Regions from separate parts of the Peribacillus sp. NJ11 genome, predicted to be linked through region 1. Evidence: a T-box and tRNA genes for the amino acid it is inferred to sense, from the RefSeq annotation. Region 1 holds a T-box; the other holds one or more tRNA genes.

Region 1 (6,438 bases):
ATTGGCATAAATATTCGTGTAATAGGCTTCCTGCGGGAACACATGCAGCACATCCATCGCATAATGGGTATGCAGGACAGGAGCTGTCAGCAGGCCCTTCAACTGCAGCATATACATGGGAATGGAGACCTGCTGGAAACTCCTGCTCTTAATCCCTTGTTCCAAAACATATTGAAAATAAAATTTTTCCTTTGTAAAATAAGTCGAATGAATTTCCCGGTTTAAATTGGAATCGAGTGAAGATTCCCCATATATGAACCGTGCAGCCAGGAAGTTTTCCCTCTGGAAAGTGAGAATATCCTTTACTAGATTCATCAAGCAATGCTGCGGGCCTTTAAGCTCCAGCAGTGTCATGTTCGTCTCAAGGACCAGGATATACTCTTCTAAATAGGAAGTGAAACAGAATTCAAGCAATCCCTGCTTATTCTTGAAATAGTAGGCAATGTTGGCAGCGTTCACTTTCGCTTTATTCGCTATATCCCGTATGGATGTCGCATGATAGCCCTTTAAATGAAATAAATGCAGTGCAGCTTCCACAATGGCTTGTTTCGTTGGCGTCTGGCGATTCATTTAGGCAATCCCTCGCTTTCTTTGAGACAAGTCTTGTGGACTATTTCTGCAAGGAAGAGCCTGAATCCTTTAGTAAGTTCTCGACAATTTCCCAACAATGAAGCAACATGATTAGAAAGTTCTGTAAAAAAATGCGGAAGACAGGTGAACGCTTTTGTTTAATGTCGAAATGTATCAAGGAAAAAAAGAAAAAAATTATGAGCTGGTCCAAAAACAACTTTCAGCCTTAATCGAGGATGAAACCAACCGGATAGCCAATTTAAGCAATGCGGCAGCTTTACTTAATCAGTTTCTCGATGAGATTAATTGGGTTGGCTTTTATTTATACGAAGAAGGCCAATTAATACTAGGACCCTTCCAGGGACTTCCAGCCTGTGTCCGCATCCCAATGGGTAAGGGTGTATGCGGGACTTCAGCGGCAACTGAAAAAACCTTGCGCATCGAGGATGTCCACCAATTCCCTGGACATATCGCCTGCGATGCGGCATCAAGATCTGAAATTGTCATACCGCTCATGAAGGATGGCAAATTGATCGGAGTACTCGATATCGACAGCCCGGTCACGGACCGATTTGACGAAATCGATCAACAAGGACTGGAGAAGTTCGCTGATATCCTTTCCAGACATTTATAAAGTTCAAGGGAGCGGCAATCCTCGCCTGCTCCCTTTTGAACATTACAGGACCCCATGTACATGTCCCCTGTCCCCCCTTGATTCATGGCAATATAAATATATTGTATTTTCCCGTCTACTATTCTCTTTCACCTTTTCCGTTAATTAATCGTAACTGTCCTTGACTCAATGAGCAGAATATTATACAATACTCCTTGTGTAAAATATTGCAGCCTATGTGACAGCCTTTATGTTCTCATTTTGTTCCTCAATACAGAGGTGTATCTCGTAACTCTCTGCTGCTAGGGCGAAGGTACATGAAAACAAAATGGTCATGATCGTACATTCACACGGTTTTTATTTTACCAAAATAAAAACATTTAAAGGAGGAGTCATCCTATGGCTCGTTATACTGGCCCAAGCTGGAAACTATCCCGTCGTTTAGGAATTTCCCTTACAGGTACTGGTAAAGAATTAGAAAAACGCCCTTATGCTCCAGGACAACATGGTCCTAACCAACGTAGAAAAATTTCTGAATACGGAATGCAACTACAAGAGAAACAAAAACTTCGTCACATGTACGGAATCACTGAACGTCAATTCCGTTCAATGTTCGACCGTGCTGGCAAACTTAAAGGTGTACATGGTGAAAACTTCATGGTTCTTCTTGAATCACGTCTTGACAACCTAGTTTACCGTCTTGGTTTAGCTCGTACACGTCGTCAAGCACGTCAACTTGTTAACCACGGTCACATCACTGTAGACGGAAGCCGCGTAGACATTCCATCTTACAAAGTGTCTCTTGGACAAACTATCTCAGTTCGTGAAAAATCACGCAACTTCTCAATCATTAAAGAATCAGTTGAAGCAACTAACTTCGTTCCTGATTTCCTTACTTTCGATGCTGAGAAATTAGAAGGTACTTTCACTCGTTTACCAGAACGTTCTGAATTGCCTGCTGAAATTAACGAAGCTCTTATCGTTGAGTTCTACTCTCGTTAATAACTTCGAAAACCCCATCCTTGGATGGGGTTTTTTTTCGCATGTAAACACTTTAGCGCATGACAAAGCCCGGCTGGGATTCAGCCGGGCTTTGAACAATCATTTCACTAATGTGTATTTCTTCTTGCCGCGACGAACGAGGATGAACTCCCCTTCAATCTTGGCAGCTTCGGTCACTACATATTGCAGGTCAGTCACTTTCTCCCCATTTATGGAGATTGCCCCATTTTGAATATCTTCACGGGCTTGACGCTTTGATGGCGAAATTTTCGCTTCAACAATTAAATCGACCAAACCGATGTCTTCCTTGCTTTCACGATCGAAGGAAGGGACATCTTTAAAGCCCAATTTGATTTCCGCTGCACTTAAATTCTTCACCTCACCGCTGAATAGGGCGGCAGAGATTTTGATTGCTTGGTCAAGAGCTTCCTGACCATGAATCAAACGGGTCATTTCTTCCCCTAAAGCTTTTTGCGCTTTACGCAAATGCGGTTCGGACTGTACGGATTGCTCTAACTCTTCAATCGCCTCACGTGATAGGAATGTGAAGAATTTCAAGTATTTTACGACATCAGCATCCGCTGTGTTAATCCAGAATTGGTAAAATTCGTAAGGAGTCGTTTTTTCCGGATCAAGCCAGATAGCCCCGCCTTCCGTTTTACCGAATTTCGTTCCGTCCGCTTTCGTTACGAGCGGAATCGTCATGCCGAACGCTTTTGCATCCTCATCATTGGATTTCCGGATCATTTCAAGGCCGGTCGTAATGTTGCCCCATTGATCACTGCCGCCAATTTGCAATTTACAGTCGTAATTGCTGTATAAATGACTGAAATCAATTCCTTGTAAGATCGTGTACGCAAATTCAGTAAAGGAAATTCCCGTATCCAAGCGGGAAGCAACCGTATCTTTTGCAAGCATGTAGTTAATGCCGATGTATTTCCCGTAATCTCGCAAGAACGTAACCATATCGATTTTACCTATCCAGTCATAGTTATTGACCATGACCGCACCATTTTCACCATCGAATTCAAAGATGTGGGATAGCTGCCCTTTTAGGCAGTCGGCATTATAGAGCACTTTTTCCAACGTTTGCAGCTGGCGTTCCTCTTTTTTACCGCTTGGATCACCGATAAGTCCAGTCGCACCGCCTACTAGCACAATGGGGCGATGGCCATGCTGCTGGAAACGGCGCATCGTCAAGAATGGCAATAGGTGTCCGATATGCATACTATCCGCAGTTGGATCTACACCACAGTATAAAGAAATTTTCTCTTTTTCTAAAAGGTTCTTAAAACCTTCTTCATCCGTTTGTTGATAAATAATCCCTCTCCACTCGAGGTCATTAAGCAATTCCATTAAATATTCCTCCTCCATCTTAGAAAAACCCCGCAAAAAGCACACAAAAACGCCCCTTCATAAATATGAAGGGACGAATAAATTCGCGGTACCACCCAACTTGAGGACATAATATGCCCTCCGCTCAAGACGAATAACGGTCGTCAGCCGTTTCCTGCTACTAATCATTTCACAGCAAATGCTCCAGGAAGTAATTCATCATACCATTTGTACCGATTTCCACTAACCACCGGCTCTCTGAAACAGGGATAGTCTGACTACTGGGTCCTATCATCGCGATCATTTAATCAATTTATTGTTGTTAATAAACTTTTATCATACATAGGAATTCTTGTCAACATCCCCCTTACAGATTCTAGAAAAATAAGAAAGATGCCCTTTCCCTTACCTGTTATATGCTATAATATATGTGATTTCAGGGGGTATGATACGATGAATAATAATCAAAAAGATAGATTTCAAACAGTATGGAAGCAGCTGACCCGTTTTTTTCAAAATGAAAAAACACATAAGAACGCGCGGGTTACATACCAAGTCATTTGGAATTTAACGCTGATCCTCATTATTGTCGGGATTCTAGGATTCTCATTCGCCGGCGGCGTAGGAGCCGGCTATTTCGCTGCCCTCGTCAATGATGAGCCGGTACGCTCGAAAGAAGATTTGAAAAAAGACATCTACAATTATGAAGAGACCTCTGAAGTATACTTTGCTGATAAAGTATATTTGGGCAAGCTTAAGAGTGACCTTGAGCGTGAAGAAGTGTCCATCGATAAAGTGTCCGAGCATCTTAAAAATGCCGTCATCGCTACCGAAGATGAGTATTTTTATGAACATGACGGGGTTGTCCCGAAAGCAATCCTGCGGGCCATTTACCAGGAATTTTCTAATGCATCCGTCCAATCGGGGGGAAGTACATTAACACAGCAGCTCATTAAAAACCAGGTCCTGACTAACGAAGTATCATTTGAACGGAAAGCAAAAGAAATCCTTCTTGCACTCCGGGTCGAAAAATTCTTTGAAAAGGAAGAGATTTTGGAAACCTACTTAAACGTCTCCACTTTGGGACGAAATTCTTCCGGTCGTAACATCGCTGGTGTCGAGTCCGCTGCTGAAGGTATTTTTGGTGTGGAGGCCAAAGATCTGACACTGCCCCAATCAGCCTTTATTGCTGGATTGCCGCAAAGTCCTTTCGGTTATACACCATATACCCAGAAAGGGAAACTGAAAGAAAATCAAGAACCCGGCATCAACCGGATGAAAACCGTTTTAAAGCGGATGTATAGTAATGGATACATAACAAAAGATGAATATGATAAAGCAACCGCATACGACATAACAAAAGACTTTATCGGTAAAAAGGAGCTGCCATCCGAGAAATACCCATGGCTCACCTATGAAATAGAAAAACGCTCCATCGAAATCCTATCTGTCAGTCTGGCAAAAGAAGACGGATATGAAGAAAAAGACTTAAAGAATGATGATTTAAAAAATCAATATCTAGCACTTGCCGATCGTAAGCTACGTCAAAACGGCTATCAGATTTATACGACAATCGATAAAAAGATTTATGACAAGATGCAGGAAGTAACGAAAAACTATCCGAATTACGGATACGATAAAACGGCACAAGTCGTCGATCCGGATACAAAAGCAATGAAAACGGTAAGTGAGCCCGTTGAAGCCGGAGCTATTCTAATCGAAAATAAAACAGGAAAAATCATCAGTTTCGTAGGTGGCCGTGATTTCAAGCGGGAACAGACGAACCATGCAACCGCATCACTGCGATCGAACGGATCAACGATGAAGCCGCTGCTCGTATATGGCCCAGGCATTGAGATAGGAAAGATCTCACCTGGAAGCGTATCGGCCAACGTCCCCATTTCCATTCCAGCAGGAAAAATGTGGCGACCAGGGAACTATGGCGGCGGAAGCTATACAGGGGTAACGACAGCTCGTGAAGCCCTGAAGAATTCCTATAATATTCCGGCTGCGCTCTTTTACATGAAAATAATCAACCATGGTCCAGCTTCCTATTTGGAAAAAATGGGCTTTACAACAGTGACGAAAGAAGATTACTCTAACCCTTCCATGTCATTGGGAGCTATGTCAAAAGGTGTTACCGTTGAAGAAAACGTCAATGCATTCGGCACATTTGCCAACTCAGGTGAGTTCATCGATGCTTATATGATCGATAAAATCGTATCGAAAGATGGCAAGGTCATCTATCAGCATAAAGCGAAACCAGTGGAAGTATTTTCTCCACAAGCCGCTTACCTGACGCTTGATATGATGCGTGATGTCGTGAACAGCGGGACGGCCGCTTCGGTCAGGAACCGACTTGCTTTCTCAAGTGATTGGGCAGGTAAGACCGGAACTTCCCAAAACTATTGGGACGCTTGGTTCGTCGCAACCAACCCTAATGTATCATTCGGTACATGGCTGGGTTATGACACACCGAAATCCTTGCAAGGGACCTATAATGGTCTGGAATATAATAAACGAAATATGTATTATTGGGCAGATTTGATCAATGCCGCATACAAAGTCGATCCTAAACTAATCGACCCCGATAAGCGCTTTGAAATGCCGGGCGGAATTGTCAGCCGTTCCTTCTGTGGCGTTTCAGGACTGCTGCCTTCAAGTTCATGCCAAAAGGCCGGGCTTGTAAAATCAGATTTATTCATCGCCAAATATGCTCCATCCAAGGCAGATGATAGTTTCATAAATGGACAATATGTATCAGTCGGCAGCAAACGCTACGCAGCCCTTCCGCAAACGCCAGGCGAATTCACAAGCGGCGGGTTCATGTTGAATCCCGATTCCTTTGGAGATATCGGATTGAAATATGTCGATGACCCGGGATCCGTGATTCCTGGAGGCGAAAAATCGGGAAATGT
Region 2 (6,438 bases), 1.7 Mb from region 1:
TCCCATAAAGCCATTCTCAGTTCGGATTGTAGGCTGCAACTCGCCTACATGAAGCCGGAATCGCTAGTAATCGCGGATCAGCATGCCGCGGTGAATACGTTCCCGGGCCTTGTACACACCGCCCGTCACACCACGAGAGTTTGTAACACCCGAAGTCGGTGAGGTAACCTTTATGGAGCCAGCCGCCTAAGGTGGGACAGATGATTGGGGTGAAGTCGTAACAAGGTAGCCGTATCGGAAGGTGCGGCTGGATCACCTCCTTTCTAAGGATAATTACGAGCGCGCTTTTGTTTTGTTCAGTTTTGAATGAGTAATTCATTCAGATAGGGAAGAAAAACATCACGATGTGATGGATTCTTTCTGCTTTGTTCCTTGAAAACTAGATAATAGATAGAAGGCAATTAATTTTTTTCAAAGCATCTGTAAGATCTTTTTAACGGTTAAGTTAGAAAGGGCGCACGGTGGATGCCTTGGCACTAGGAGCCGATGAAGGACGGGACTAACACCGATATGCTTCGGGGAGCTGTAAGTAAGCTTTGATCCGGAGATTTCCGAATGGGGAAACCCACTGTTCGTAATGGAACAGTATCTTTACCTGAATACATAGGGTACTGAAGGCAGACCCGGGGAACTGAAACATCTAAGTACCCGGAGGAAGAGAAAGCAAATGCGATTTCCTGAGTAGCGGCGAGCGAAACGGAATTAGCCCAAACCAAGAGGCTTGCCTCTTGGGGTTGTAGGACACTCAACATGGAGTTACAAAGGAACGGGGTAAATGAAGTGATCTGGAAAGGTCCGTCAAAGAAGGTAAAAACCCTGTAGTTGAAACTTCGTTCCCTCCTGAGTGGATCCTGAGTACGGCGGGACACGAGAAATCCCGTCGGAAGCAGGGAGGACCATCTCCCAAGGCTAAATACTCCCTAGTGACCGATAGTGAACCAGTACCGTGAGGGAAAGGTGAAAAGCACCCCGGAAGGGGAGTGAAATAGATCCTGAAACCGTGTGCCTACAAGTAGTCAAAGCCCGTTAATGGGTAATGGCGTGCCTTTTGTAGAATGAACCGGCGAGTTACGATTTCATGCGAGGTTAAGTTGATAAGACGGAGCCGCAGCGAAAGCGAGTCTGAATAGGGCGAATGAGTATGAGGTCGTAGACCCGAAACCAGGTGATCTACCCATGTCCAGGGTGAAGTTCAGGTAACACTGAATGGAGGCCCGAACCCACGCACGTTGAAAAGTGCGGGGATGAGGTGTGGGTAGCGGAGAAATTCCAATCGAACCTGGAGATAGCTGGTTCTCTCCGAAATAGCTTTAGGGCTAGCCTCAAGATGAGAGTATTGGAGGTAGAGCACTGATTGGACTAGGGGCCCCCAACGGGTTACCGAATTCAGTCAAACTCCGAATGCCAAATACTTATTCTTGGGAGTCAGACTGCGAGTGATAAGATCCGTAGTCGAAAGGGAAACAGCCCAGACCACCAGCTAAGGTCCCAAAGTATACGTTAAGTGGAAAAGGATGTGGAGTTGCTTAGACAACCAGGATGTTGGCTCAGAAGCAGCCACCATTTAAAGAGTGCGTAATAGCTCACTGGTCGAGTGACTCCGCGCCGAAAATGTACCGGGGCTAAACGTATCACCGAAGCTGTGGATTGACACCATTAGGTGTCGATGGTAGGAGAGCGTTCTAAGGGCGTTGAAGTCAGACCGGAAGGACTGGTGGAGCGCTTAGAAGTGAGAATGCCGGTATGAGTAGCGAAAGAAGGGTGAGAATCCCTTCCACCGAATGCCTAAGGTTTCCTGAGGAAGGCTCGTCCGCTCAGGGTTAGTCGGGACCTAAGCCGAGGCCGAAAGGCGTAGGCGATGGACAACAGGTTGATATTCCTGTACCACCTATACATCGTTTGAACGATGGGGGGACGCAGAAGGATAGGGTAAGCGCGCTGTTGGATATGCGCGTCCAAGCAGTTAGGCCGGAAACGAGGCAAATCCCGTTTCCATTAAGGCGGAGCTGTGATGGCGAGGGAAATATAGTACCGAAGTTCCTGATTCCACGCTGCCAAGAAAAGCCTCTAGTGAGATGTAAGGTGCCCGTACCGCAAACCGACACAGGTAGGCGAGGAGAGAATCCTAAGGTGTGCGAGAGAACTCTCGTTAAGGAACTCGGCAAAATGACCCCGTAACTTCGGGAGAAGGGGTGCTTTTTAGGGTGAATAGCCCGGAAAAGCCGCAGTGAATAGGCCCAGGCGACTGTTTAGCAAAAACACAGGTCTCTGCGAAGCCGCAAGGCGAAGTATAGGGGCTGACACCTGCCCGGTGCTGGAAGGTTAAGGGGAGAGGTTAGCGCAAGCGAAGCTTTGAACCGAAGCCCCAGTAAACGGCGGCCGTAACTATAACGGTCCTAAGGTAGCGAAATTCCTTGTCGGGTAAGTTCCGACCCGCACGAAAGGTGTAACGATCTGGGCACTGTCTCAACGAGAGACTCGGTGAAATTATAGTACCTGTGAAGATGCAGGTTACCCGCGACAGGACGGAAAGACCCCGTGGAGCTTTACTGCAGCCTGATATTGAATTTTGGTACAGCTTGTACAGGATAGGTAGGAGCCTGAGAAGCCGGAGCGCTAGCTTCGGTGGAGGCGTTGGTGGGATACTACCCTGGCTGTATTGAAATTCTAACCCGCGCCCCTTATCGGGGTGGGAGACAGTGTCAGGTGGGCAGTTTGACTGGGGCGGTCGCCTCCTAAAGAGTAACGGAGGCGCCCAAAGGTTCCCTCAGAATGGTTGGAAATCATTCGTAGAGTGTAAAGGCACAAGGGAGCTTGACTGCGAGACCTACAAGTCGAGCAGGGACGAAAGTCGGGCTTAGTGATCCGGTGGTTCCGCATGGAAGGGCCATCGCTCAACGGATAAAAGCTACCCCGGGGATAACAGGCTTATCTCCCCCAAGAGTCCACATCGACGGGGAGGTTTGGCACCTCGATGTCGGCTCATCGCATCCTGGGGCTGTAGTCGGTCCCAAGGGTTGGGCTGTTCGCCCATTAAAGCGGTACGCGAGCTGGGTTCAGAACGTCGTGAGACAGTTCGGTCCCTATCCGTCGCGGGCGCAGGAAATTTGAGAGGAGCTGTCCTTAGTACGAGAGGACCGGGATGGACGCACCGCTGGTGTACCAGTTGTCTTGCCAAAGGCATAGCTGGGTAGCTACGTGCGGACGGGATAAGTGCTGAAAGCATCTAAGCATGAAGCCCCCCTCAAGATGAGATTTCCCATGGCGCAAGCTAGTAAGATCCCTGAAAGATGATCAGGTTGATAGGTCAGAGGTGGAAGCGTGGCGACATGTGGAGCTGACTGATACTAATAGATCGAGGACTTAACCAACGCTTTATAAAAAATGAAATACCTTCTTATTATCTAGTTTTGAAGGAACAACGTTCCTTTATTGTTTGGTGGCGATAGCGAAGAGGTCACACCCGTTCCCATTCCGAACACGGCAGTTAAGCTCTTCAGCGCCGATGGTAGTTGGGGGTTTCCCCCTGTGAGAGTAGGACGCCGCCAAGCAATTCATTTATATCTTTAAATGGGTTTTAGGAAACATTATATTATTCCGCAGTAGCTCAGTGGTAGAGCATTCGGCTGTTAACCGAACGGTCGTAGGTTCGAGTCCTACCTGCGGAGCCATATGCTTCCATAGCTCAGTAGGTAGAGCACTTCCATGGTAAGGAAGAGGTCAGCGGTTCGAATCCGCTTGGGAGCTTCCCAATCTATCTATGTACACAAAATAGTCCGGCCCGTTGGTCAAGCGGTTAAGACACCGCCCTTTCACGGCGGTAACACGGGTTCGAATCCCGTACGGGTCACCATTCTTAATTCATTAATCCGGAGGATTAGCTCAGCTGGGAGAGCATCTGCCTTACAAGCAGAGGGTCGGCGGTTCGATCCCGTCATCCTCCACCATTTATTCTTTACTTGCCGGTGTAGCTCAACTGGTAGAGCAACTGACTTGTAATCAGTAGGTTGGGGGTTCAAGTCCTCTTGCCGGCACCATTTACAACCATATATTGCGGAGGGGTAGCGAAGTGGCTAAACGCGGCGGACTGTAAATCCGCTCCTTCGGGTTCGGCAGTTCGAATCTGCCCCCCTCCACCATTTTAATAAAATCCTGTGGATCAGTTATATATTCTCATTAATGGGGAAATATATGATTATCACCTTTTTATTTTGTTGAACATTAATTGTTACATATTATATATTGGGCTATAGCCAAGCGGTAAGGCAACGGATTTTGATTCCGTCATGCGAAGGTTCGATCCCTTCTAGCCCAGCCATTTGCGGAAGTAGTTCAGTGGTAGAATACAACCTTGCCAAGGTTGGGGTCGCGGGTTCGAATCCCGTCTTCCGCTTAATATATTTTAAATTCCTTAGGGGCCTTAGCTCAGCTGGGAGAGCGCCTGCCTTGCACGCAGGAGGTCAGCGGTTCGATCCCGCTAGGCTCCACCATCAACTACATACACCAAAACTTACGTCTTAAGCCAAAATGGTTTAAGACTTTTTTTTGTATAAAAGCATTTTTGGGTTAACCTATGTCTAGAAAGGTTTTTTTTCATAGGTCTTATAAAAAAAGCGTATTAGGTATGAAAAGGTTGCATCATTATACATGGAAATGTCGAGTTGAACCACTTGGCATATACGATATAAAATGGGTGAAAGGGGGAATTATATGTCTATTCAGAAAATTTCCGTCATTGGATTGCCTATGGACCTTGGTCAAGCAAGGCGGGGCGTGGATATGGGACCTAGTGCCATTCGCTGCGCAGATATTTTCGAGCGTCTTGAACAGTTAAATATAGAAGTAGAGGATTTAGGAGATATAATTGTAGGACGGCCTGAAAATGCAAATAAGCCTGGGACCAACCTGAAAAACTTATCGCTTGTTGCAAAGGGTAACGCCCTGTTAGCTGCAAGGGTTGATGAAATAATAGAAGGTGGTTCCTTCCCGCTTGTATTGGGAGGAGACCATTCAATAGCTATAGGAACACTGGCGGGAGTCGCAAAGCACTATGAAAATGTAGGTGTGATTTGGTATGACGCACATGGGGATTTAAATACGGAAGAAACCTCGCCATCGGGGAATATACATGGAATGCCCTTAGCTGTCAGTATTGGAATTGGACATCCGGACCTAATCAATATCCATGGTTCCGGTCCAAAAGTGAAACCGGAAAACATCGTAATAATTGGGGCAAGGTCTTTGGATGAAGGGGAAAAAGAACTTATCCGTGATAAAGGGATTAAAGTATTTACGATGCATGAGATCGATCGCATGGGAATGACAAAGGTCATGGAAGAATGCATAGATTATTTAAGGGAAAGAACGGATGGTGTCCATCTTTCATTGGATTTGGATGGAGTTGACCCAGCAGATGCTCCCGGAGTGGGGACACCGGTGATTGGTGGCATAAGTTACCGGGAAAGTCATTTGGCCATGGAAATGCTCGCTGAAGCCAACTTGATTACATCAGCTGAATTCGTTGAAGTGAACCCCATATTAGATGAGCGGAATAAAACGGCAATCGTTGCGGTGGCTCTAATGGGTTCGCTATTTGGAGAAAAGTTATTATAACTGAAAAAATAAAAGAAACAGTAACCGGCTTGTAATGGGTTACTGTTTTTTATATGCTAGAAGACGTAGGTTTATTTTCCAGGGTGTATGTAACATGAACATATCTATAAATAGATGGTTGCAATCCCATATCCATATTCACTTAAGAGCACGTCGGTGTGTGAGATCTCCATTTTTAGTTAAATGGAGGTATTCGTTGATTAAAGTATCCAGTTTGCTGCTAACTTCAATAACTTCATTATCAACCATCGAAGAACGGGAAGCCAAAATCATCATCTTCTGTCTGTATTGTTCAATATGGTCTAAAATTTGTTCAGCAGTCATATAGAGATTCACTCCCTCGAATTTTACAATTTCTTACTATATAGCCCTGTTCTTTTTTTCTTAAACATTAAATGTAAAACTTTGTTAAAATTAATGTATTAAATTTTTGAAACCTTTTAGCTTACGATTCGTAGTAATCGTATAGCCGCATGAGCGGGGGTAATACCGGAAAATGGATGCACTCATTAAAGAGAGAATTAATCAAGTATTAAAGGGAGACCATAATGCATTTGGGGAAATTGTCGAAATTTACAAGGACAAAGTTTTCCAGATATGTTTCAGGATGCTCGGAAACAGGCAAGAAGCAGAGGATTTGGCACAAGAGGCCTTTGTAAGGGCCTTCGTGAATATTCGTAGTTTCAATATACAAATGAAATTTTCTACATGGTTATATCGGATTGCGACCAATCTTTGTATTGACCGCCTTCGCAAGAAAAAGCCGGATTACTATCTAGATGCAGAGGTGGCAGGGACAGAGGGATTGAATATGTATTCCCAAAT

What was found. The T-box of region 1 lies ahead of tyrS (tyrosine--tRNA ligase). A T-box ahead of a tRNA ligase gene usually reads a tRNA of that ligase, here a tRNA-Tyr.
Region 2: it encodes a tRNA-Tyr, which carries the amino acid that the T-box ahead of tyrS (tyrosine--tRNA ligase) is inferred to sense. The anticodon was not compared.

Annotation. Positions count from the first base shown of each region.
Region 1 is NZ_JAUCFO010000001.1:2,610,529-2,616,966, reverse strand. Features, by position in the region: gene refZ (forespore capture DNA-binding protein RefZ) at 1-570, opposite strand, end outside; gene QUF86_RS12910 (GAF domain-containing protein) at 725-1,204, shown strand; gene rpsD (30S ribosomal protein S4) at 1,583-2,185, shown strand; gene tyrS (tyrosine--tRNA ligase) at 2,285-3,541, opposite strand; T-box leader at 3,608-3,824, opposite strand; gene QUF86_RS12895 (transglycosylase domain-containing protein) at 3,974-6,438, shown strand, end outside.
Region 2 is NZ_JAUCFO010000001.1:946,527-952,964, reverse strand. Features, by position in the region: rRNA gene QUF86_RS04580 (16S ribosomal RNA) at 1-263, shown strand, start outside; rRNA gene QUF86_RS04575 (23S ribosomal RNA) at 439-3,371, shown strand; rRNA gene rrf (5S ribosomal RNA) at 3,436-3,551, shown strand; tRNA gene QUF86_RS04565 (tRNA-Asn) at 3,597-3,671, shown strand; tRNA gene QUF86_RS04560 (tRNA-Thr) at 3,675-3,747, shown strand; tRNA gene QUF86_RS04555 (tRNA-Glu) at 3,779-3,853, shown strand; tRNA gene QUF86_RS04550 (tRNA-Val) at 3,872-3,947, shown strand; tRNA gene QUF86_RS04545 (tRNA-Thr) at 3,962-4,037, shown strand; tRNA gene QUF86_RS04540 (tRNA-Tyr) at 4,056-4,139, shown strand; tRNA gene QUF86_RS04535 (tRNA-Gln) at 4,244-4,318, shown strand; tRNA gene QUF86_RS04530 (tRNA-Gly) at 4,322-4,393, shown strand; tRNA gene QUF86_RS04525 (tRNA-Ala) at 4,415-4,490, shown strand; gene rocF (arginase) at 4,711-5,613, shown strand; gene QUF86_RS04515 (aspartyl-phosphate phosphatase Spo0E family protein) at 5,752-5,937, opposite strand; gene sigW (RNA polymerase sigma factor SigW) at 6,110-6,438, shown strand, end outside.